Regions from separate parts of the Simplicispira sedimenti genome, predicted to be linked through region 1. Evidence: predicted binding sites of a transcription regulator. Region 1 holds the regulator's gene; each other region holds the start of a gene.
The links. The regulator FNR, encoded in region 1, switches genes on or off when oxygen is low (the NO sensors DNR and NnrR bind a similar motif). The targets are predictions, from matches to a motif close to TTGATNNNNATCAA.
Positions count from the first base shown of each region.

Region 2: a site for FNR is predicted at 3,640-3,653, ahead of MJ602_RS03070 (universal stress protein). Genes of this name have one in related genera too.
Region 3: a site for FNR is predicted at 2,182-2,195, ahead of ubiU (ubiquinone anaerobic biosynthesis protein UbiU). Genes of this name have one in related genera too.
Region 4: a site for FNR is predicted at 2,618-2,631, ahead of MJ602_RS07390 (nitrite reductase). Genes of this name have one in related genera too.

Region 1 is NZ_JAKVIJ010000004.1:37,235-42,115, reverse strand. It holds gene MJ602_RS05770 (TonB-dependent receptor) at 1-1,996, opposite strand, end outside; gene MJ602_RS05765 (SWIB/MDM2 domain-containing protein) at 2,325-2,639, opposite strand; gene fnr (fumarate/nitrate reduction transcriptional regulator Fnr) at 2,872-3,594, opposite strand; gene hemN (oxygen-independent coproporphyrinogen III oxidase) at 3,814-4,881, shown strand, end outside.
Region 2 is NZ_JAKVIJ010000002.1:126,832-131,712, reverse strand. It holds gene MJ602_RS03090 (ParA family protein) at 1-502, opposite strand, end outside; gene MJ602_RS03085 (LysE family translocator) at 592-1,230, opposite strand; gene MJ602_RS03080 (trimeric intracellular cation channel family protein) at 1,336-1,971, shown strand; gene MJ602_RS03075 (DUF1841 family protein) at 2,051-2,485, shown strand; gene MJ602_RS03070 (universal stress protein) at 2,496-3,389, opposite strand; gene MJ602_RS03065 (c-type cytochrome) at 3,765-4,430, opposite strand; gene MJ602_RS03060 (AAA family ATPase) at 4,538-4,881, shown strand, end outside.
Region 3 is NZ_JAKVIJ010000001.1:263,487-268,367, forward strand. It holds gene MJ602_RS01195 (alpha/beta hydrolase) at 1-886, shown strand, start outside; gene MJ602_RS01200 (MFS transporter) at 946-2,109, opposite strand; gene ubiU (ubiquinone anaerobic biosynthesis protein UbiU) at 2,278-3,330, shown strand; gene MJ602_RS01210 (U32 family peptidase) at 3,345-4,253, shown strand; gene ubiT (ubiquinone anaerobic biosynthesis accessory factor UbiT) at 4,306-4,848, shown strand; gene MJ602_RS01220 (putative zinc-binding protein) at 4,845-4,881, shown strand, end outside.
Region 4 is NZ_JAKVIJ010000005.1:108,223-113,103, forward strand. It holds gene MJ602_RS07385 (nitrite reductase) at 1-688, shown strand, start outside; gene MJ602_RS07390 (nitrite reductase) at 782-2,500, opposite strand; gene MJ602_RS07395 (cupredoxin domain-containing protein) at 2,708-3,058, opposite strand; gene MJ602_RS07400 (ethylbenzene dehydrogenase-related protein) at 3,084-3,890, opposite strand; gene MJ602_RS07405 (NapC/NirT family cytochrome c) at 3,977-4,570, opposite strand; gene MJ602_RS07410 (cytochrome D1 domain-containing protein) at 4,663-4,881, opposite strand, start outside.

The sequences.
Region 1 (4,881 bases):
CCGACCACCCAGGGTTGCGAATGGGTGTTTGCGAACTGCGGAAATTCAGACCGCCGCCCACGCGCAACTGTGGCGTGATCTGGTAGGTGGTCCAGATCGTACCGCTGTGGCGCGGTGTGAGCGATGGACGTGTGCCTTGGCCTTCGGCGCCTTCGGCACCTCGGTCGATTTTTGCGTCCGGCATCCACATGTAGGAACCATAGACTTCCCACTTGGGCGTCAGGCGACCGGTAATGTCGATTTCTGCCCCCGCCACATGGCGCTTGCCCGACAGCACGGCGATGTTCAGGTCGGGGTCGGTGTTGCGCTCGTGGAGCTTGGCCGCATGGAACACCGCAAGACGGGTGGTGAAGCGCTTGTCGGCAGAGTCGATTTTTGCGCCGATTTCGATGTTGCGGCTCGACTCAGGCGGCGTGTTGACCGTCGCTGCGCTGTATGAATAGGTGTCCCCTGAAGTGTTGAACGAGGTGCCATAAGAGAAGTGGTACGACTGCAGGGGCGTGGGCTGGTACAGCACGCCAAAGCGTTTGCTCCATTCGGAAATCTTCTGTCGATAAGCGGTGGTGGTGACCGGCCCTGGTGCAGCGTTCGGGATGGCGTACGAGTTGTAGTCGCCGTCCATGCTGTCGTAGCGCAGGCCACCCAGCAGCTTCCAGTGGGGCGCTACCTGCACAAGGTCTTGCGCATAGATGCCCCAGCCCTTGGCCTCAAAGTCGCTGGTGGTGCGCAGCACGCGGCTGCGTTCATCCACCCACGCGCCATCGTTGGGCGTGCCGACCGTCGTGGTGGGCTTGTTGATGGTCACGCCGCCCTGGGCGGCACTGCGAGCGCCATACACTTTCTTTTTTTCATGTGCAAAGTCGAAGCCCGCCAGCAGTTCGTGGCGTACGCCCAGTGCCTGGAACTTGTCACTGAAGTCGCTCTGCAGGTGCACGGTGTCCATGTCCTGGATTTTCAGGTGGTTCCCCCGCGTGAGACGGGTGGCGGGACCGAAGTTCGCCAGGCTTGCGGCCACGCCGCCAGGCTGCTGTGCTGCGGCGGCCAGGCGAATGGCGCCTGCGCGCTGGTCGCGCTCGAACTGGCCTGCACGCACTTGCGTCTTGAGTTCGGCGCTGCCTTCAAACCGGTGCACATGGGACAGGGTCACCATGCTGGCGCTGCCATCGTTGTAGTCGCTCTTCGCGCCGTAGTAGTTGGCAGGATCCAGCGGCAACAGCGTGGTGTCGGCCACGCCAGCGTTGGCTGTGGGCCGAATCCAGGGCATGCCGTAGTTCATGCCGTTGTTGTTGTCCAGGTGGTACAGGCTGACGGCGAACTCGTCGCGCGTGCCGATACCCCAGGCGTAGGTGCCTGCAATGCCGTTCTTGTCCAGGCTGCTGCCCGCGCCGTTGTTGTTGGCCTTGGTGGCCATGGCATTGATGCGCAAAGCGGCGTTTTCGCCGGTGTGCCAGTTGAAGTCGCCAGTGACACGGCGGTACGCGTGGTTGCCCAGCGTCAGGTCCACCTGGTGGGTGTCGATCAGTCGCGGTGCCTTGCTCACCTGGTTGACGGCGCCGCCGGTCGATCCACGCCCAAACAGCATGGAGGCGGAGCCGCGCAGCACTTCCATGCGATCCAGATTGAAGGTATCGCGCTCGTAGAACGCTGGGTCGCGCATGCCGTCGATGAACATGTCGCCCGTGCTTTGCAGGGCAAAGCCGCGCAGGCGAATGTCTTCTTCGCCGCCTTCCGCTGCCAGGAAGGTGATGCCTGCGGTGTTTTTCAGTGCTTCCTTGACGGTGTCGAGGTTGCGATCATCGATCAGGCGTTCGGTCACCACGGTGACCGACTGCGGGATGTCGCGCAACTGCTGCTTGCCCTTGCCGATGGTGGTCTCGGTGGCGCGCACACTGTCTTTGCCTTCGGCGGCCTCGGCGCGTTCACGCACCGTGACCGGGGCCAGGCTGCGGTCTGCGTCGGCGGATTGGGCTTGCACGTCCAGGGACGCCGCCAGCATCAGAATGGCCAGCGGCAGCAATCGCAGTGGCGAGGGGGGTGTGAGAGAAAACTGCTGCGCGCTCGGGTTGCGCTGCACGGGGGGGTATGCCAATCGGGCCTCCATGGGTAAGAGCAATGCACATGGCTGCAGGCGATTGAACGCATGCAGTGAAAGAGGCGAGAGGGCAATGGCTGGCGCGGAGGTTTGGCTATGCAGGAACTCGCAAGAGAATGTTAAGCCAAACGAGATTGGTTAGCATTCAAATTGATGCGGCTCAAGGGGCATATTGTTGCTTGTGGCCAACAAAAAAGCCGACAGAGCCGGCTTCTTCTCGGAGGGGCCGTCCTTACTGGACGTGCTTGCCAATCAGGCCCGCCATTTCAAACATGGACACCTGATCCTTGCCGAAAATGGGCTTGAGCTTGGCGTCGGCGTTGATCATGCGCTTGTTGGCGCTGTCCTGCAGCTTCTGGGCCTTGATGTAAACCCACAGCTTGCTGATGATCTCGGTGCGAGGCAGCGGGCTGGCACCCACCACGGCGGCCAGCGCAGGGCTGGGGGTGAGCGCCTTCATGAATGCTGCGTTGGGGGTGCGCTTCTTGGCGGGAGCAGCGGTCTTGGCTGCGGCGCTCTTGGCCGGGGCTTTCTTAGCAGTTGCCATTTTCGGATTTTCCTTATGGGGATTGGTCAATAGCGCCAGCGAAAACCTGCATGTCCACTGGCAGGTCGATGCTAACGGCAAAAAAACGGCTTTCCAAGCGAGCGGGATGTTTTTTTGCTTCGGCTTGTTGCTGTGGCGCCAAGCTCTGGCGCCAAGGTCTGGCGGCAAAGTCTGCGGTGTGGCGCGTTCGCAGCGGCGTCCTGTGGGGTAAGTCTGCCGCGGCGCAAGGGGTTCAGTGGCAGGCAGCCTGGTTGTTGACGATGCGATGCAGTGCCTCGGGACTCAGTATCCGCACGTGACGCTGCTTCACTTCCACAATGCCGTCGTCCACGAACTTGGAGAAGGTGCGGCTCACCGTCTCCAGCTTGAGGCCGAGATAGCTTCCGATTTCCTCTCGGGTCATGCGCAAAATCAGCTCGGATTGCGAGAATCCGCGTGCATGCAGTCGCTGCACCAAGTTGAGCAAGAAAGCCGCCAACCGTTCCTCTGCCCGCATGCTGCCCAGGAGCAACATCACCCCGTGCTCACGCACAATTTCGCGGCTCATGATTTTGTGCACATGGTGCTGCAGCGCATTCACCTCGCGGGAGAGTTCTTCGATGCGCTCGAAGGGCATGACGCACACTTCGGCATCTTCCAGTGCCACGGCGTCGCAGGTATGGTGGTCGTTGACGATGCCGTCCAGACCAATGATCTCGCCAGCCATCTGGAAGCCGGTGACCTGGTCGCGCCCATCTTCAGTCGCGACACAGGTCTTGAAGAACCCCGTGCGTATGGCAAACAGCGAGGTGAAGGCTTCACCGTTGCGGAACAAGGTGCTGCCGCGCTTGATTTTCCGACGCACGGCCACCACGTCGTCAATACGTCGCAGTTGCTCATCGGAGAGAGCCAGCGGCATGCAAAGCTCACGCAGATTGCAATTGGAGCAGGCAACCTTGATGGTCTGCGGTGTCATATGCAGGGGTGTCTGTGAATCCTCGCATGCCGATCCTTCCGTTTCGGAATCAGGTAACGAACGGACGATGGGTATGCGGGCGGGGTGTGACATAGGTCAAATTATGACCTATCCGCTTGGTGATGATCCAATCCTGCACTCGGATGTCGGATGCTTGACGGGAATCAAGGGTCGCAAGGGCAATCTGGTGCACATTAAGCACGCTAGCCAGGAATAACAATGACAATTGTCACCCCCGAACTGCTGACCCGCTACGACGTTTCCGGTCCGCGCTACACCTCTTACCCCACTGCCGATCGCTTCGTGGATGCGTTTGGAGAGCAGGACTACGTGCTTGCCCTTGGGCAGCGCCGCCAAAGTCCGGTGGGCAAGGCGTTGCCGCTGTCGATCTATGTGCACATTCCGTTCTGTGAATCGCTGTGCTACTACTGTGCTTGCAACAAGATCATCACCAAGCACCACGACCGTGCCGATGTGTACCTGCGCTACCTCCAGCGCGAGATCGATCTCCATACCGCCCATTGCGGTGTGGGCCAGATGGTCAGCCAGATTCATTTTGGCGGAGGGACGCCGACCTTTCTATCCGATGCAGGCCTGCGTGACCTGATGGGGATGCTGCGCAGCAGCTTCACGCTGGTGCCGGGGGGGGAGTACTCGATTGAGGTCGATCCCCGTACCGTGGATGCGGATCGCCTGGCGCTGCTGGCGGAACTCGGATTCAACCGTCTGAGCTTTGGCGTACAGGACTTTGATCCCGAGGTGCAGAAGGCCGTGCACCGCATCCAGCCAGCAGAACAGGTGTTTTCCTTGGTGGAGTCTGCGCGCAGCATCGGCTTCGACTCCGTCAATGTGGATCTGATTTACGGTCTGCCCAAGCAGACGCCGGAGTCCTTTGACCGCACATTGGCCCAGGTGGCCGAATTGCGGCCTGACCGCATCGCCCTCTATGCCTATGCCCACCTGCCCGAGCGCTTCAAGGCGCAGCGGCGCATCGTGTGGGCTGACCTGCCCATGGCGTCGTCCAAGGTGTCCATGCTGGCACGCTCGCTCGAAGCCTTCAGCACCGCGGGCTATGTGTATGTGGGCATGGACCACTTTGCACTGCCCGAGGACGCGCTGGCCGTGGCCAAGCGCCAGGGAAGGCTGCATCGCAACTTCCAGGGTTACAGCACGCAGCCGGACTGCGACCTGATCGGTCTGGGCGTATCCGCCATCGGCCGTGTGGGTGCTACCTACAGTCAGAATGCCAAGACACTGGAAGACTATTACGACCTGCTCAACCAGGGT
Region 2 (4,881 bases), on a different contig from region 1:
TGTCGCGCAGCGTGCCCAGCACGGGCAGGCCCAGGCCATCCACGAAATGGTGGAGCTGCTCGGCCGAGCGCGTGCGCTCATCCACCCGCATGCCCACGATGCCCACCTGCGCATGACCGGCGCGGCGATGGGTGGCCAGCTGGTCCAGGAAATCGCGCGTGGCGTAGATGTCGAAGATGCTGGCCTGCAGTGGCACGATGATCTTGTCGGCCAGCTTGAGGGCATCGCTCAGCCGCCAGCCATGCAGGCCTGCGGGCGTGTCCAGCACGGCGTGGCTGCCCTTGGGCGGCTTGGCGATGGCATCGCCATCACCCGTATCCCACAGCGCAATGGGGCGCGCCTGGGGCGGACGCAGGCCCAGCCAGAGGCACGCGGATTGCTGACGATCCACATCGCCCAGCACCACCGCATGGCCTTTGCGTGCCCAGTACCCCGCCACATGTGTCGCCAGCGTGGACTTGCCCACGCCACCCTTGGGATTAGCTATGACCACCACCGGCATGATCCGATCTCCTTGCGAATAAACAACAAAAAGTGCCATTAGCGCTTATGGATCAAGCGCAAGCAGCTATTGTTTTTATAGCAACAGCATCACGCGTGCTGCCCTCCCCGCTTGACGAAGAACAGCCCAGCGCCCACCGCCATGAGCAACCCGCCAAACACGCGGTTCTGCACGCGCATGGCACGGGCACTGCGCGTCAGCCGGCGCAATGCGCTGGCACCGGCGGCATAGCCATGCATCACGGTCACATCGACCACCACCGTGGTGGCGGCCATCACCAGCAACTGGGTCCAGAGCGGACGCGCGTCGGTCATGAACTGCGGCAGCACGGCCACCATGAACAAAATGCCCTTGGGGTTGGTGGCATTGGTCAGAAAACCGGTCAGGCAGCGCTTCTTCCAGGTGCCCGCAGGCCCACCCTCCTGCTCCTGCAGGGGTGACGCCTCACCTGCACGCCACTGGTTGAACCCCAGGTACAGCAGATAGCACGCCCCGAGCACCTTGACCAGGTTGAACGCCCACTCGGACGCCAGCAACAGCGAGCCTACGCCCGCCCCGGCAATGACCAGCACCAGCAACAACCCCAACTGCAGGCCCAGGATGGTGGCGCCCGCCTTGCGCACCCCGTAGTTGAGCCCGTGGCTCATGGACAGCACGGCCCCCGAGCCGGGCGAGATCGCAATCAGGCAAGAAGCCACGAAAAAAGCCAACCAAGTCTGCACATCCATGGGAACCGTCCGCCACAAGCTCAAATTGAGCGGGGCATCTTAGCAAGCCCCGGCGCAGCCCACATGCCGTGCGCGACAATGACACCCTCGCTCACGCCCCGTTCCATGCCAACCTCCGACTGGCTCCACACCCTGCGCCTGCTGCTGGAAATCGCGGCCACGGCGGCCTTTGCGCTCTCGGGCATCATCGCCGCGGCACGCAAGCGGTTGGACGTCGTGGGCGTGTGCGTGGTGTCCTTTGTGGCCGCCTTTGGCGGCGGCACCCTGCGCGACCTGCTGCTGGACCAACGCCCCTTTTTCTGGGTGCGGCACACCGAGTTTGTGTGGGGTGTGCTCGCCCTGTCCCTGGCGGCCATGCTGTTCATGCGCCACCGCCACTTCGAGCCCACCGAGCGCGCCATGCTGCTGCCCGACGCCATCGGTCTGGGCCTGTTTGCGGCCGTGGGGGTGGATGTGGCCACGGCCGTGGGCATGCCCGCCATCATTGGCGTGATGATGGGCGTGATCACGGGCGTGTTTGGCGGCGTGCTGCGCGACGTGCTGTGCAACGAAGTGCCCCAGGCCTTCAGCGACCACCGCCCCTACGCACTGTGCGCCTTCGCGGGCGGCTGGGCCGACGTGGCGCTGCGCCAAATCCACACCAGTGAATGGATGCCGCTGGTGGCCTGCGTGGCCATCACGGCGGGGCTGCGCGGCCTGGCCGTGTGGCGCAACTGGCAACTGCCCGCCTGGCGGGTCTGAAAGCCGGTTTGCCCCTCCATGCCCAGGCACATGCACGGGGCGCACCGCGCATGGCCCGCTGCACCGCTACACTGCCGCCATGTTCCAGCCCAGCCAAGCCGACGTCCGCCGCTTCTTCTGCGCAGCCCATGCCAAGGCGCGTGCGGGCGCGCCCATGGAAGCCATAGAGACCCTGGCCAGCCTGTGGATCGCCGAGCACCCCGAGTACCACGCCGAACTCGCGGATGCGGACGCCGCCGTGGCGCGCAACTACGACGAGACGCCGGACCGCACCAATCCCTTCTTGCACCTGTCGATGCACCTGTCCATCAGCGAGCAGTGCAGCATCGACCAGCCGCGCGGCATCCGCCAGGCCGTGGAGTTGCTGTCCAAGCGCCTGGATTCCCTGCACGACGCGCACCACGCCACCATGGAATGCCTGGGCCAGATGCTGTGGGACAGCCAACGCTCGGGCCGCCCGCCCGATGGCGATGCCTATGTCGCCGCTGTCCAACGCCGGGCAACACGCGACTGAGCGCACCACGTCATGCCGTCAGCCGCCCCGCCGGACGGGCGGGCTGCGCGCCACCGGGCACCACGCCCAGGTAGGCATGGGGCACGACCAGCAGGTCGCTCTCCAGGCCGCCCGCCAGCAGACGGCGCGGCACGCTGCCGCGCAGCAGTTCCATCGGCCATGAGCGGTGCTCCTGGCCCAGCACCACCAGATCGGCGTCGGCGCTTTCCTGCTGTACCGTGAGTTGACGCGCCAGGTCGCCCCGGCCGATCAGCGTGCCGACACGGTTGCGCCGAGCATCGAACACATTGGACAGCCGGTACAGCCGCTCCTGCGCGTACTGCAGCACCTCGCGCCGGTAGGCCTGCACGGCAGCCGTTGAAGCCTCGGCACTGCGCAGCCGGGCTTCATCGTGGGTGTCGATGGCATGGAACAGTTCCAGGGCCGCGCCGGTCTCGAAATCGCCCGCGTAGCGCACCAGTGGGCGCGATGCCGCAGAGAAATCCACCGCCACCAGGACCCGTGCATAAGGCCCCTGCGGCGGACGACATGCCACCAGCACCGGGCAGGGACAGCGGCGCAACAACGGGTACAGCAGCGTGCGCCAGGGCGGCACGGGCCAGGGACGGTGCATGCGTCCGTGCGCCACCAGCAGATCGGCTCGCTCGGCCTCGGCCAGGCAATCGTCCAGCGGCCGACCCGTGCCGATCACCGCAGTCACTGGAACACCATGGCGCCGCGCCAGTTGGCGCGCGCGCTGTTCCAACCGAGCCGCCGGATCGGCCAGTTGCAGCGGCGGCGTTTCGCAGACATACAGGACGCGCAGCCGCGCGCCATGGGTGGCGGCGAGCGTCGCCGCCCGGTCCAGGCCGTGCTCGGCCGGGGTGGAAAAATCGGTCAGGGCCAGAATGTTCTGGATGCGCATGGGAACTCCTCTCGGGCAGATGGGCGGGACGCCTCAGCGTCATCGTCTGCGTCATCCACCTCTCGCGCGGCAGAAAGGCATCTGTGGCACCGGGCCAGGGCGGCGCGTGCATGCCACTGCACTGGACGAGGATGTGCCCGGCGGGGATTGGATGACGTCTGTGAGAGAAGAGCCGCCGGGCCTAGGAATCTGCGGCCGGGGCGATGGACTGCGCCCACCCCGGCCCGACCCGAAAGGATCTGGGCGTTGAATGATGGGGGTCAAGGGCCAGCGGTTTCATGCGCCTGCCATTGTAGGGAGCAGGGCTGCAAGCCACAAGCATGTCGCACCTCGGCGTGCCAGTATTGGCGCGCCCGTGGCAAGCGCGAGGGAGGGTCAGCGGAAGCGCGGCTGCGGCACCACCTGCAGGTCCCCCTGCACCTTGCCGATGTACTGCGCCAGCGCCTTGAGCTCGTCGTTGGAGAACTGGCCGACCACGCCTGCCATCACGCCGTTGCTGCGGCCCACGTAGGCGTTCTTGCCGGTTTCCTTGTAGGACTTGAGGGCGACGAACAGATAGTCGGCATGCTGGCCGGCGATCTTGGGGTAGGACGGGTCGATGGGCTTGGCGAAGTTGTCGCCGTGGCAGGACACGCAGGCGCCCTTTTGCAGCAGCGCGGCCACGCGGGCATCGGGCTGGCGCTTGGGTGCCGCGGGCAACTCGGTGCCGCTCTTGCCATGCTGGGCATAGTAGGCGGACAGATCGGCAATGTCCTGCTCGGTCAGCGAGATGGCCACACCGCGCATGGTGGGGTGCTTGCGCTCGCCCTTGAGGTAGGCCTGCAGCGCCGAAGCCAGGTAGGCCGCGTTCTGGCCCGAAATCATCGGCACCTTGTGCACTTCAGGGAAGCTGGACTGGTAGCCCACGATGCCGTGGCAGCCGATGCACATGGCATTCTTTTGTTCACCGGCCTGGACGTTGCCCTGCACCTCCTGGGCGTGGATGGCGGCGGTCCCGCAAGCGACAGCCAAGACAACGAGCATGTGGAGCGTCTTTTTCATTTTGCGAGCACAATCTTTGTGGAAGAGAACCCTGGGGCCCAGGCGCTGAAAATGATTATAGCCAGCACCTGTCAAGCCCATTTGTCAACGATACCGCATTTATTTTCATGAAATTCCAAGGCTCCCAGAATTACGTCGCCACCCAGGACCTCATGCTGGCCGTGAACGCCTCTATCCGACTGCAGCGCCCCTTGCTCGTCAAGGGCGAGCCCGGCACCGGCAAGACCATGCTGGCCGAGGAAGTGGCCCAGGCGCTGGACATGCCGCTGCTGCAGTGGCACATCAAGTCCACCACCAAGGCGCAGCAGGGTTTGTATGAATACGACGCCGTGAGCCGCCTGCGCGACAGCCAGCTGGAAGGCAGCAGCGAGCGCGTCAAGGACATCCGCAACTACATCGTGCAGGGCGTGCTGTGGCAGGCCTTCACGGCCGACCGCCCGGTGGCACTGCT
Region 3 (4,881 bases), on a different contig from region 1:
GGTTGAGACCTCCGACGCCGACTCCGCATCCCCCGCCTATACCCTGAGCGCCTTCACCGCCAGCGACGGTGAAAACATCGCCGTGTACGACTGGCCCCTGCCCGAGGACGAGCCCCAGCGCGGCACCGTGCTCATCGTGCATGGTCTGGGCGAGCACGCCGGGCGCTACGACGCCACGGCCCGGCGCCTGAACGCTTGGGGCTTTGCCGTGCGTGCGTTCGACCAGTACGGCCACGGCCAGTCGGGTGGGCCGCGCGGCGGGCTGACCCACTCCATGCGCCTGCTGGAAGACCTGGCCGACATGGTGGACGCCGCGCGCTCCCACACGCCCAAGGGCCTGCCCCTGGTGCTGCTGGGCCACAGCATGGGCGGGCTGGTGGCGGCGCGCTTTGTGTCGCTGCACCTGCGGCCGGTGGATGCGCTGGTGCTGTCCTCGCCCGCGCTGGACCCCGGACTCAATGCCGTGCAAAAGCTGCTGCTGAGCACGCTGCCACGCATTGCCCCCAACCTGCGCATCGGCAACGGGCTGCAGGTGGACTACATCTCGCACGACCGCGCGGTGGTCGATGCCTACGTGGCCGACCCGTTGTGCCACGACCGCATCAGCGCACGCCTGGCGCAGTTCATTGCCGACGGCGGCCCCGCCACCCTGGCCCGCGCCGCGCACTGGAGCGTGCCCACGCTGCTGATGTGGGCCGGCGCCGACCGCCTGGTGCAGCCCGCAGGCAGCCGCGCCTTTGCCGCCGCTGCGCCCAGCGCGCGCGTGCGCAGCCAGTGCTTTGACGGCCTGTACCACGAGCTGTTCAACGAAAGCCCGGAGTTGGCCGCGCCGGTGTTTGCGCTGCTGCGCCAGTGGCTGCTGCAGCAGTGCCCGGCAAAAGTTTGAGGCATTTTGGCCTCTGGCGCCCGTCCATCAAGCGCCAACAGCTATCATAATAATAGCAACTAAGCCTTACGCCGCAAGGCAAGCCACAGCACGGCCATGCCGGTCAAGGCGATGGGCGCGAGCGAGCCGTAGTTCAGCAGCGTCCAGCCCTGCGTGGTCACCAGCGCGCCCGAGGCAAAGGATGTGAGCGCCATGGTGGCAAACACAAAGAAGTTGATGGCGGCCTGCGCGCGGTCCTTCTCCTCGGGGCGGTAGGCCTGCAGCGCCAGCGTGGTGCTGGCCGTGAACAGAAAGTTCCAGCCCACGCCCAGCAGGAACAGCGCAATGCCAAAGTGGTGCAGGTCCACGCCCATCAGCGCCACGGCCACGCAGGCCAGGTTGAGCAGCACACCCGCCCCCATCACCGGCAACACGCCCAGGCGCTGGATCAGGTGGCCGGTGAAGAAGCCCGGCGCGAACATGCCGATCACATGCCACTCCAGCACCAGCGCAGCGTCGTCGAACGCGTAGCCGCACACCTGCATGGCCAGCGGCGTGGCAGCCATGAGCAGGTTCATCACCCCATAGCCCAGCGCGGCGCCCAGCGTGGCCACCAGAAAGGCGGGCTCGCGCAGCAACTGGCCCACGCTGCGCCCGGCGCGGGTGCTGGCGGCGGTGCGCGGCGGCGGCGCGTCAAAACGGATGGCTGCCATGCACAGCATGGACAGCAGCGCCACCGCTGCCAGCGCCACATAGGCCCCGGCAAAAGGCACGGCCAGCAGCGTGCGCGTGTGGCTGGCCAGGTTGGGCCCGGCCACGGCGCCCAGCAGGCCCCCGGCCAGCACCAGCGAAATGGCTTTGTCGCGGAAGGCGGGCGCCGCCAGCTCGGCAGCGGCAAAGCGGTACAACTGCCCGTTGGCGCTGTAGTAGCCCGCCACCACGGTGGCCGCACACAGCAGCCAGAAGCTGTGGCTGCGCACCGCCCAGGCCCCGGCCAGGGCCGACGCCAGCGCCACGGCCAGGCCGATCTGGAACGACACCTGCCGCCCCCAGCGCTGCTGCGTGCGCGCCACCAGCCCGGTGGCCAGTGCACCGCCCACCACATAGCCCATCACGGGCAAGGTGGCCATCCAGCCATAGGGCGCCAGTTGCAGGCCTACCAGGCCGTTGATGGCGATGAAGACGACGTTGTTGGTCAGGAAAAGGCCCTGGCAAAGCGCCAGCAGCCACAGATTCTTGTTCATGGGGGGCCAGGAGAGCACGCGCGGCAATCGTCCATTGTGCGCCTGACTGACCCAGCAAGGGCGCGGCACTGCTTGACCTGGATCATGCCCCTACCGATGGAAGGGGCGTATGGTTCAGCCTGCGCGAAGGTGCCTGCCGGGCCGCCCGCGTCCGAGTTTTTCGATCGCATGCAAACCCACACTTCCCCCACCGACGGCGCAGCCCCCGAGGCCGCGCCCCCGTTCGAACTGGTCTGCCCCGCAGGCAGCCTGCCCGCGCTCAAGGCCGCCGTGGACGCGGGCGCCAGCTGCGTGTACCTGGGCCTGCGCGACGCCACCAATGCGCGCAACTTTGCCGGGCTCAATTTCGACGAAGCCGCCATCGCCAACGGCATCCAGTACGCGCACCAGCGCGGGCGCAAGGTGTTCATGGCGCTCAACACCTACCCGCAGGCCGCCAACCCCGAGCCCTGGCGCGCCGCCATGGACAAGGCGGTGGACCTGGGCATGGACGCCGTGATCCTGGCCGACCCCGGCCTGATGCAATACGGCGCGCAGCACCACCCCAAGCTGCGCCTGCACCTGTCGGTGCAGGGCTCGGCCACCAGCGCCGATGCCATCAACTTCTACCGCGAGCAGTTCGGCATCGTGCGCGCCGTGCTGCCGCGCGTGCTGGCCGTGGAGCAGGTGCAGCGCGTGATCGACAACACCCCGGTCGAGATCGAGGTGTTCGGCTTCGGCAGCCTGTGCGTGATGGTCGAAGGCCGCTGCGCGCTCTCGTCCTACGTGACGGGCGAATCGCCCAACACCCACGGCGTGTGCTCGCCCGCCAAGGCGGTGCGTTGGCAGGAGACGCCCAAGGGCCTGGAATCACGCCTGGGCGGCGTACTGATCGACCGCTACGGCCCCGGCGAGAACGCGGGCTACCCCACGCTGTGCAAGGGCCGTTTTGACGTGGGCGAGGACGAAAACTACTACGCCATCGAAGAGCCCACCAGCCTGAACACGCTGGAGCTGCTGCCCCAGCTCATGAAGATGGGCGTGCGCGCCGTCAAGATCGAAGGGCGCCAGCGCAGCCCGGCCTATGTGGCGCAGGTCACCAAGGTCTGGCGCGAGGCCATCGACAGCTGCCAGGCCGACCGCCTGCGCTACGCCCCCAAGACCGCCTGGATGGCCAGCCTGGACCAGGTGGCCGAAGGCCAGCAGCACACCCTGGGCGCCTACCACCGCCCCTGGAAATGATGAACACCCCCACCCTGAAACTGTCCCTGGGCGCGCCGCAGTACTACTGGTCGCGCCAGACCTACTTCGACTTCTACGAGGCCATGGCCGCCACGGCCGTGGACATCGTCTATCTGGGCGAAACCGTCTGCTCGCGCCGCAAGGAGCTGCGCCTGCAGGACTGGCTCGACATCGCCGAGCTGATGCGCGCATCGGGCAAGGAAGCCGTGCTGTCCACCCAGGTGCTGCTCGAATCGGGCGTGGAAGTGAGCACCATGCACAAGGTCACGGCCAACACCGACTGGCCGGTGGAAGCGGGCGACATGGGCGCCGTGCAGCGCGTGGCGGGCAAGCGCCCCTTCACCGGAGGCATGCACCTGAACATCTACAACCTGCCCACGCTGCAGTGGCTGGCCTCGCTGGGCGCCACGCGCTGGGTGGCCCCGCTGGAGATGAAGCACGAAGACCTGGCCGCCCTGATCCAGAACGGCCCGCAGGCCCTGCAGACCGAGGTGTTTGCCTACGGGCGCATGCCGCTGGCGTTTTCGGCGCGCTGCTTCACCGCACGCCAGCGCAACCTGCCCAAGGACGACTGCCAGTTCAGCTGCCTGGACCACCCCGACGGCCTGATGCTCAAGACGCGCGAAAGCGAGGAGTTCCTCGTGCTCAACGGCATCCAGACGCAGTCGGCGCGCGTGCACAACCTCATCGACGAGCTGCCGCGCATGCAGCGCATGGGCGTGGCCGTGGCACGCATCAGCCCCCAGTCCCAGCACATGACGGAAGTGGTGGCGCTGTTCGACGCCGTGCGCAAGGGCCAGCTCAGCGGCCCCGAGGCCCGCGCCCAGCTCCAGCCCCTCATGCCCGACCAAAGCTGCAACGGCTACTGGCATGGCCGCCCCGGCCTGGAGCTGGTGGACAGCCCGGCCCTGGTGCCCGCCTGAACCGCTGCCCACCGCCGCCATTGCACAAGACAAGCCCGCACTGGAGTCCCCCATGAACGCCCCGCACACGCCCCCCGCCCCCTTTGTCCTGCCGTCTGCCGTGGCGGCCCTCACCTCGCGCCTGCCCGCATTTCCGGGCTCGGTGCTGCTGGTCACCGCACTCAATGTGGGCCTGGCGCGCCAACTGCCGCGCGACGTGGGCGAGATGCTGCTGAACAAGCGCCTGCGCATCCATGTGCGCGACGCGGGCGTGACCTTCGACTACACCTGGACCGGCGGCGCCTTTGCCCCGCGTGCGCGCTTCGCCGAGACCGACCTGTGCATCAGTGCCAGCGCCCACGACTTCCTGCTGCTGGCCCAGCGCCAGCAAGACCCGGACACGCTGTTCTTCAGCCGCCGCCTCTCCATGGAAGGCGACACCGAACTGGGCCTGGTCGTCAAGAACACGCTGGACGCACTGGAACTGCCTGTGCTGGATCTGCAGCAATGGGGCCCGCGCCAGGTGCTCGCGCGCCTGGCCGCCCTGCGCCCTGGCATGCGCCCCAGCAACAGCAACCCCGGCGCTGGCCACGGTTTCCCAGGAGCACGGCCATGACAGACACGCGCGCTGCACTGCCCCTGGTCTATT
Region 4 (4,881 bases), on a different contig from region 1:
CCTCTACAAGGAAGGCGCCTTCATCCCCGGCTTCCTGAACCCGCGCCGCACCTACCTGTCCGAGCCCATCGACGACTTCTTCTTCACCCAGAGCTACGACGAGCTCATGGGCGCGAGCCGCGAGGCCGGCAAGGGCCAGGTGATCCACCTCGACGTGCGAAAAAAGATCGCCAACCTGCAGCTGCCCGGCATGCCGCACCTGGGCTCGGGCATCACCTGGAAATACCGCCCCCAGCCCGGCACGCCCGAGCGCACCGTGATGGCCACCCCCAGCCTGCACGAGAGCCAGGTGACGGTGATCGAGTTGGACAACTGGAAAACCATCAAGACCATTCCCACGCTGGGCCCCGGCTTCTTCATGCGCAGCCACGAGAACACGCCCTACGCCTGGACGGACTCGATGATGTCGCCCAAGGCCAAGGACACGCTGCAGGTGATCGACAAGCGCACCCTGGAACGCGTGGCCGACATCCGCACCGACCCGGGCAAGACCCTGGCGCACGTGGAGTTCACGCGCGACGGCAAGTACGTGCTGGCCAGCCTGTGGGAGCGCAAGGCCGACGGCGGCGCCATCATCGTCTTCGATGCCGCCACCTTCAAGGAAATCAAGCGCATCCCCATGGACAAGCCGGTGGGCAAGTACAACCTGCACAACAAGATCACGCGCTCCGAAGGGACCAGCCACTGACGAAAGGCACCCACCCACAAAAAAACCGCACCCAAAAGGGTGCGGTTTTGCATTGCATGGGGCCCCACCTTGGCAGGTGGGACGCTCGGTACATCAATACACGTCGTGCTGCGTGTTATAGACGTTGAAGTGGCCCGTGGGGGTGATCAGGCGCGGATCCTTGATGACCTTCTTGAGCTTGAGGGTCTTGTCGTCCACCACCACAATGGCGCTCTCTTTGTTCTTGGCAGACCAGACAGAGAACCATACTTCGTCGCCCGCCTTGTTGTACTCGGGCTGCACCACGCGCTTGGCACCGTCGTCCTTCAGGCCAGCCCATTCGGCGATGGGCAACGTCTTGTAGCCCTTGTCCAGGTTGTTGATGTCGTACACCACAATGGACTGGGACACGGCGGGATCCGGATTCAGCGGGGCATCAGACCACAGGTTCTTGGACTTGGGATGGCTCTTGACGAACAGCGCACCACCGCCAGGGCCCTTGAGCTTGGCCACTTCCTTCCAGGCGTACTGCTTGTGCTTTTTGGGGTCGGTGCCGATCAGGGAAATGGTTTCGTCACCCAGGTGGCCTGTAGCCCAGACAGGGCCAAACTTGGGGTGGTCGAAGTTGGCACCACGCCCAGGGTGCGGAATCTTGCCCACTTCGACCAAGCCTGCCAGTTTGCCATCCTTGGTGTCAATGGCAGCAATCTTGTTGCTCTGGTTGGCAGCCACCATGAAGTAGCGCTTGGACGAATCCAGGCCACCATCGTGCAGGAACGGGGCAGAGCCGATTTCGGCGATCCGGAGCACGTCGATGTTGGAGTAGTCCACCAACAGGGTCTTGCCCGTCTCCTTCACGTTCACGACAAACTCGGGCTTGTAGTGGGATCCCAGAATCGAGGCCACACGGGGCTCAGGATGGTATTCCTGCGTGCCCACCACCATGCCGCGGGTGGACACGATCCGAAGCGGCTCCAACGTGTCGCCCTTCATGATGGTGAACTGGGGCGGCCAGTAGGTACCGGCGATGGCCAGTTTGTCCTTGTAACCCTTGGCCTTGGAGGTTTCCACGGAGCGGGCCTCCAGACCAACACGGATTTCGGCCACGTTATCGGGCTTCTCCATCCACAGGTCGATCATGTTGATCTTGGCGTCACGACCAATCACGAACAGGTAGCGGCCCGATGCCGACATGCGCGAGATGTGCACCGCGTAGCCGGTCTTGATGACGTTGATGATTTCCTTGGTGTCGCCATCGATCAGCGCAATCTCACCCGCATCGCGCAGCGTGGTCGAGAAGATGTTCTCGATGTTGTAGTTGTTCATCTTCTTCGTGGGACGCTTTTCGGGCGGCACGATGACTTTCCACGATTTCTTGGCGTCGGCCAGGCCCCACTCGGGTGGCTGGGGCGGCTCGTGCTGGATGTAACGCGCCATCAGATCCACCTGCTCCTCGGACAACTCACCCGAGGTTTGCCAGTTGGGCATGCCTGCGGGCGAACCGTAGGCAATGAATACCTTCAGGTAGTCGGTGCCCTTGGCGACCGTCAGATCAGGGGTCAAAGGTTTACCAGTGGCGCCTTTGCGCAGCACTCCGTGGCAACCTGCGCAGCGCTCAAAGTAAATTTTGCGCGCAGCCTCAAACTCCACCAGCGACATGGGCGGCGCCTTGGGGTTGGTGCTTTGCACCATCGGGGTGGCGGTCAGCGGGGACGTACCAGCCTGGTAGTTCCGCTCAACCTCAGAAACACCCTTTTGCTCTTGTGCAGACGCACCAAGCGCAAAAGTCGCGAGCACAACAGCCGCGACGCTCGTGGGTCGGAAATATTTCATGCGATAGCTCCAAATACTCAGTTGTTGGGTTGACCACTGGCGCAGCCAACATCTCACCGGCTGATGTTCCCCCGCCGCAAGACACTCGGGAATATAGAAAGGCCAGCACAAAGCAGGCTGATCTGCATCAACCGAGTAAACAACTCAGATAATTTTGTCGCTCTCAGCCTTCAATCCAAAAAGAGGCTAAGAACTATCGCTGAAGAACTAAGGTGCTACCACCTCCACCACACCCTTCATTTCGGGGTGTGGGCCGCAGGAATAAACATAGCGGCCAGGCGCGTCAAACTTTCGCTGCCAAGATTCACCTGGGAAAAACCTCTCTGATTCCCCCCCTTGCTCCGGAGCAAAGAGCACGGAGTGGCTGGTACGTTTTTCCTGGTTGATCCATTTGACGGTGTCCCCGGCACGGATCTGAACCTCAGCCGGCTCAAAGCGGTATTTCTGGATCACCACTTCCACCGTCTGCTGTGCAGAAACCAGTGGGATCGCAGCGAAAGAGAAGACGAGTGCCGCAGCGAACGCCACCCGCCTCCCATGGGGCATGACCGAGAACATGCGGCCCTCTGCCATACCGCATCAGTTACTGCTTGAGCGCCTTCACGTCACCATCGGCACCCACGCCCAGCGTGTAGCCGAGAGAAACATGGTGGAAGCGGCCGGTAGAGTGATCGCCGTGGATGGCGATGCCGAACGGAACCGCCTTGCCTTCGCCAGGGTTCTTGCTGGTGAACGTGACGGTGTAGGTATCACCCGACTTGGAGCCTTCGGCCTGTGCACCCAGGGTACCGCCATCCATCTTGCGCTCTGTGGTCACCGAGCCGTTCGCTACCTTGGCGCCCTTGGCGCTCTTCCACTGCATCAGCTGGTACGAACCTGCTTTGACGTACTTGGTCTTCTTGTCATCCGCACCAGGCATGGTGCGGGCATCGTTGTGGCAAGACGCCCAGCAGCCGGCCTGGTTTGCCAGTTGTACCTGAGCGTCCGGGAACATCACGGTCGCCTTGACCTCGTTTTCCTTGTCGCTCTGGTCGGCGCCGCCAGCGGGAGCCTTGAAGGTCAGACGGATGTAGAGGTTGCTGGCATCATAGGCAGCCTGCACCGCAACGGGGTAGTTCATGGTCTTGGGGGCGCCCTTGGGCTCCATGTCCTTACCCGCCAGACGCTTGAAGTCGAAGTTCAGCGCACCCTTCTCTTCGTGGCAACCCACGCAGGTTTCACCCTTTTTGAGACCGGCGGTACCGCTGTGGTCGGACTTCTTACCCACCCACTCCATGGGCGAGACACCTGGGTGGAAAACATGGATGTCGCGCTTGGGCACTTTGGACCAATCAGGTGCTGCGAAAGCGGCCTGCGAACCCACAGCCAGCAGCGAGCCCAAAAGCATCATGGAAAGCGTAGTCTTTTTCATCGATAACTCCTAGTAGGTAACTCAGAGGCAGCCGACTCCCTTGCGGAAGCGGCTGCCATATAAGCTTACAGATCTTCGTCCGAATCTTCCTTCATGCCTTTGGGCTTGGTGTGCGCAATGCCCTTGTGGCAATCGATACAGGTCTGCTTCTCTTCCTGTGCGATCTTGTGCATCTTAGCGCCGCGCGCTTTCTGCCTCTCGGTGTCCATGCCCTCGAAACTATGGCAGTTGCGGCATTCGCGCGAGTCGGCGGCCTTCATCCGCGCCCATTCCCGCTCAGCCAGAACCAAGCGCTTGGCTTCGAATTTTTCCTTGGTGTCGATCGTACCGGTCAGCTTGCCCCACACTTCTCGGCTGGCCTGGATCTTGCGGATCATCTTGTGTGTCCAGTCCTTGGGCACATGGCAATCCGAGCAGGCAGCACGCACACCCGTGCGATTGCTGTAGTGGATCGTCTTCTTGTATTCCTGATAGACGTTATCGTGCATCTCATGGCACGAAATACAGAAGTCCATCGTGTTGGTCGCTTCCATCCCGGTGTTGAAACCACCCCAGAACAGAATGCCAGAGATAAAACCCGTCATCAGCAGACCAAGAAGCGAATATTTCGCACTCGGCTTTTTCAGCGTGGCCCACAGGGTTGCAAGTTTTCCAGCCATTCAATCTCTCCCCACTTTATGCATCACATCGGAGACGCGTGGATCGAGGGGCTTGCGCCCCTCGATCCGTGCCTCAGATCAAGGCTGTTTTATCAGTAGATGTCGTGTTGCGTGTTGTACACGTTGAACTTGCCGGTGGGGGTGATCATCTTCGGATCGGTAATCACCTTCTTCACCTTCAGAGTTGCATCGTCATACACCACGATGGCGGACTGGTCGGTCTTGCCGCCCCACAGGGAGATCCAGACTTCCTTGCCGTCAGCCGAGTACTCGGGGTGCACAGCACGCTTCACGGCCTTGGTTTCCGGCAG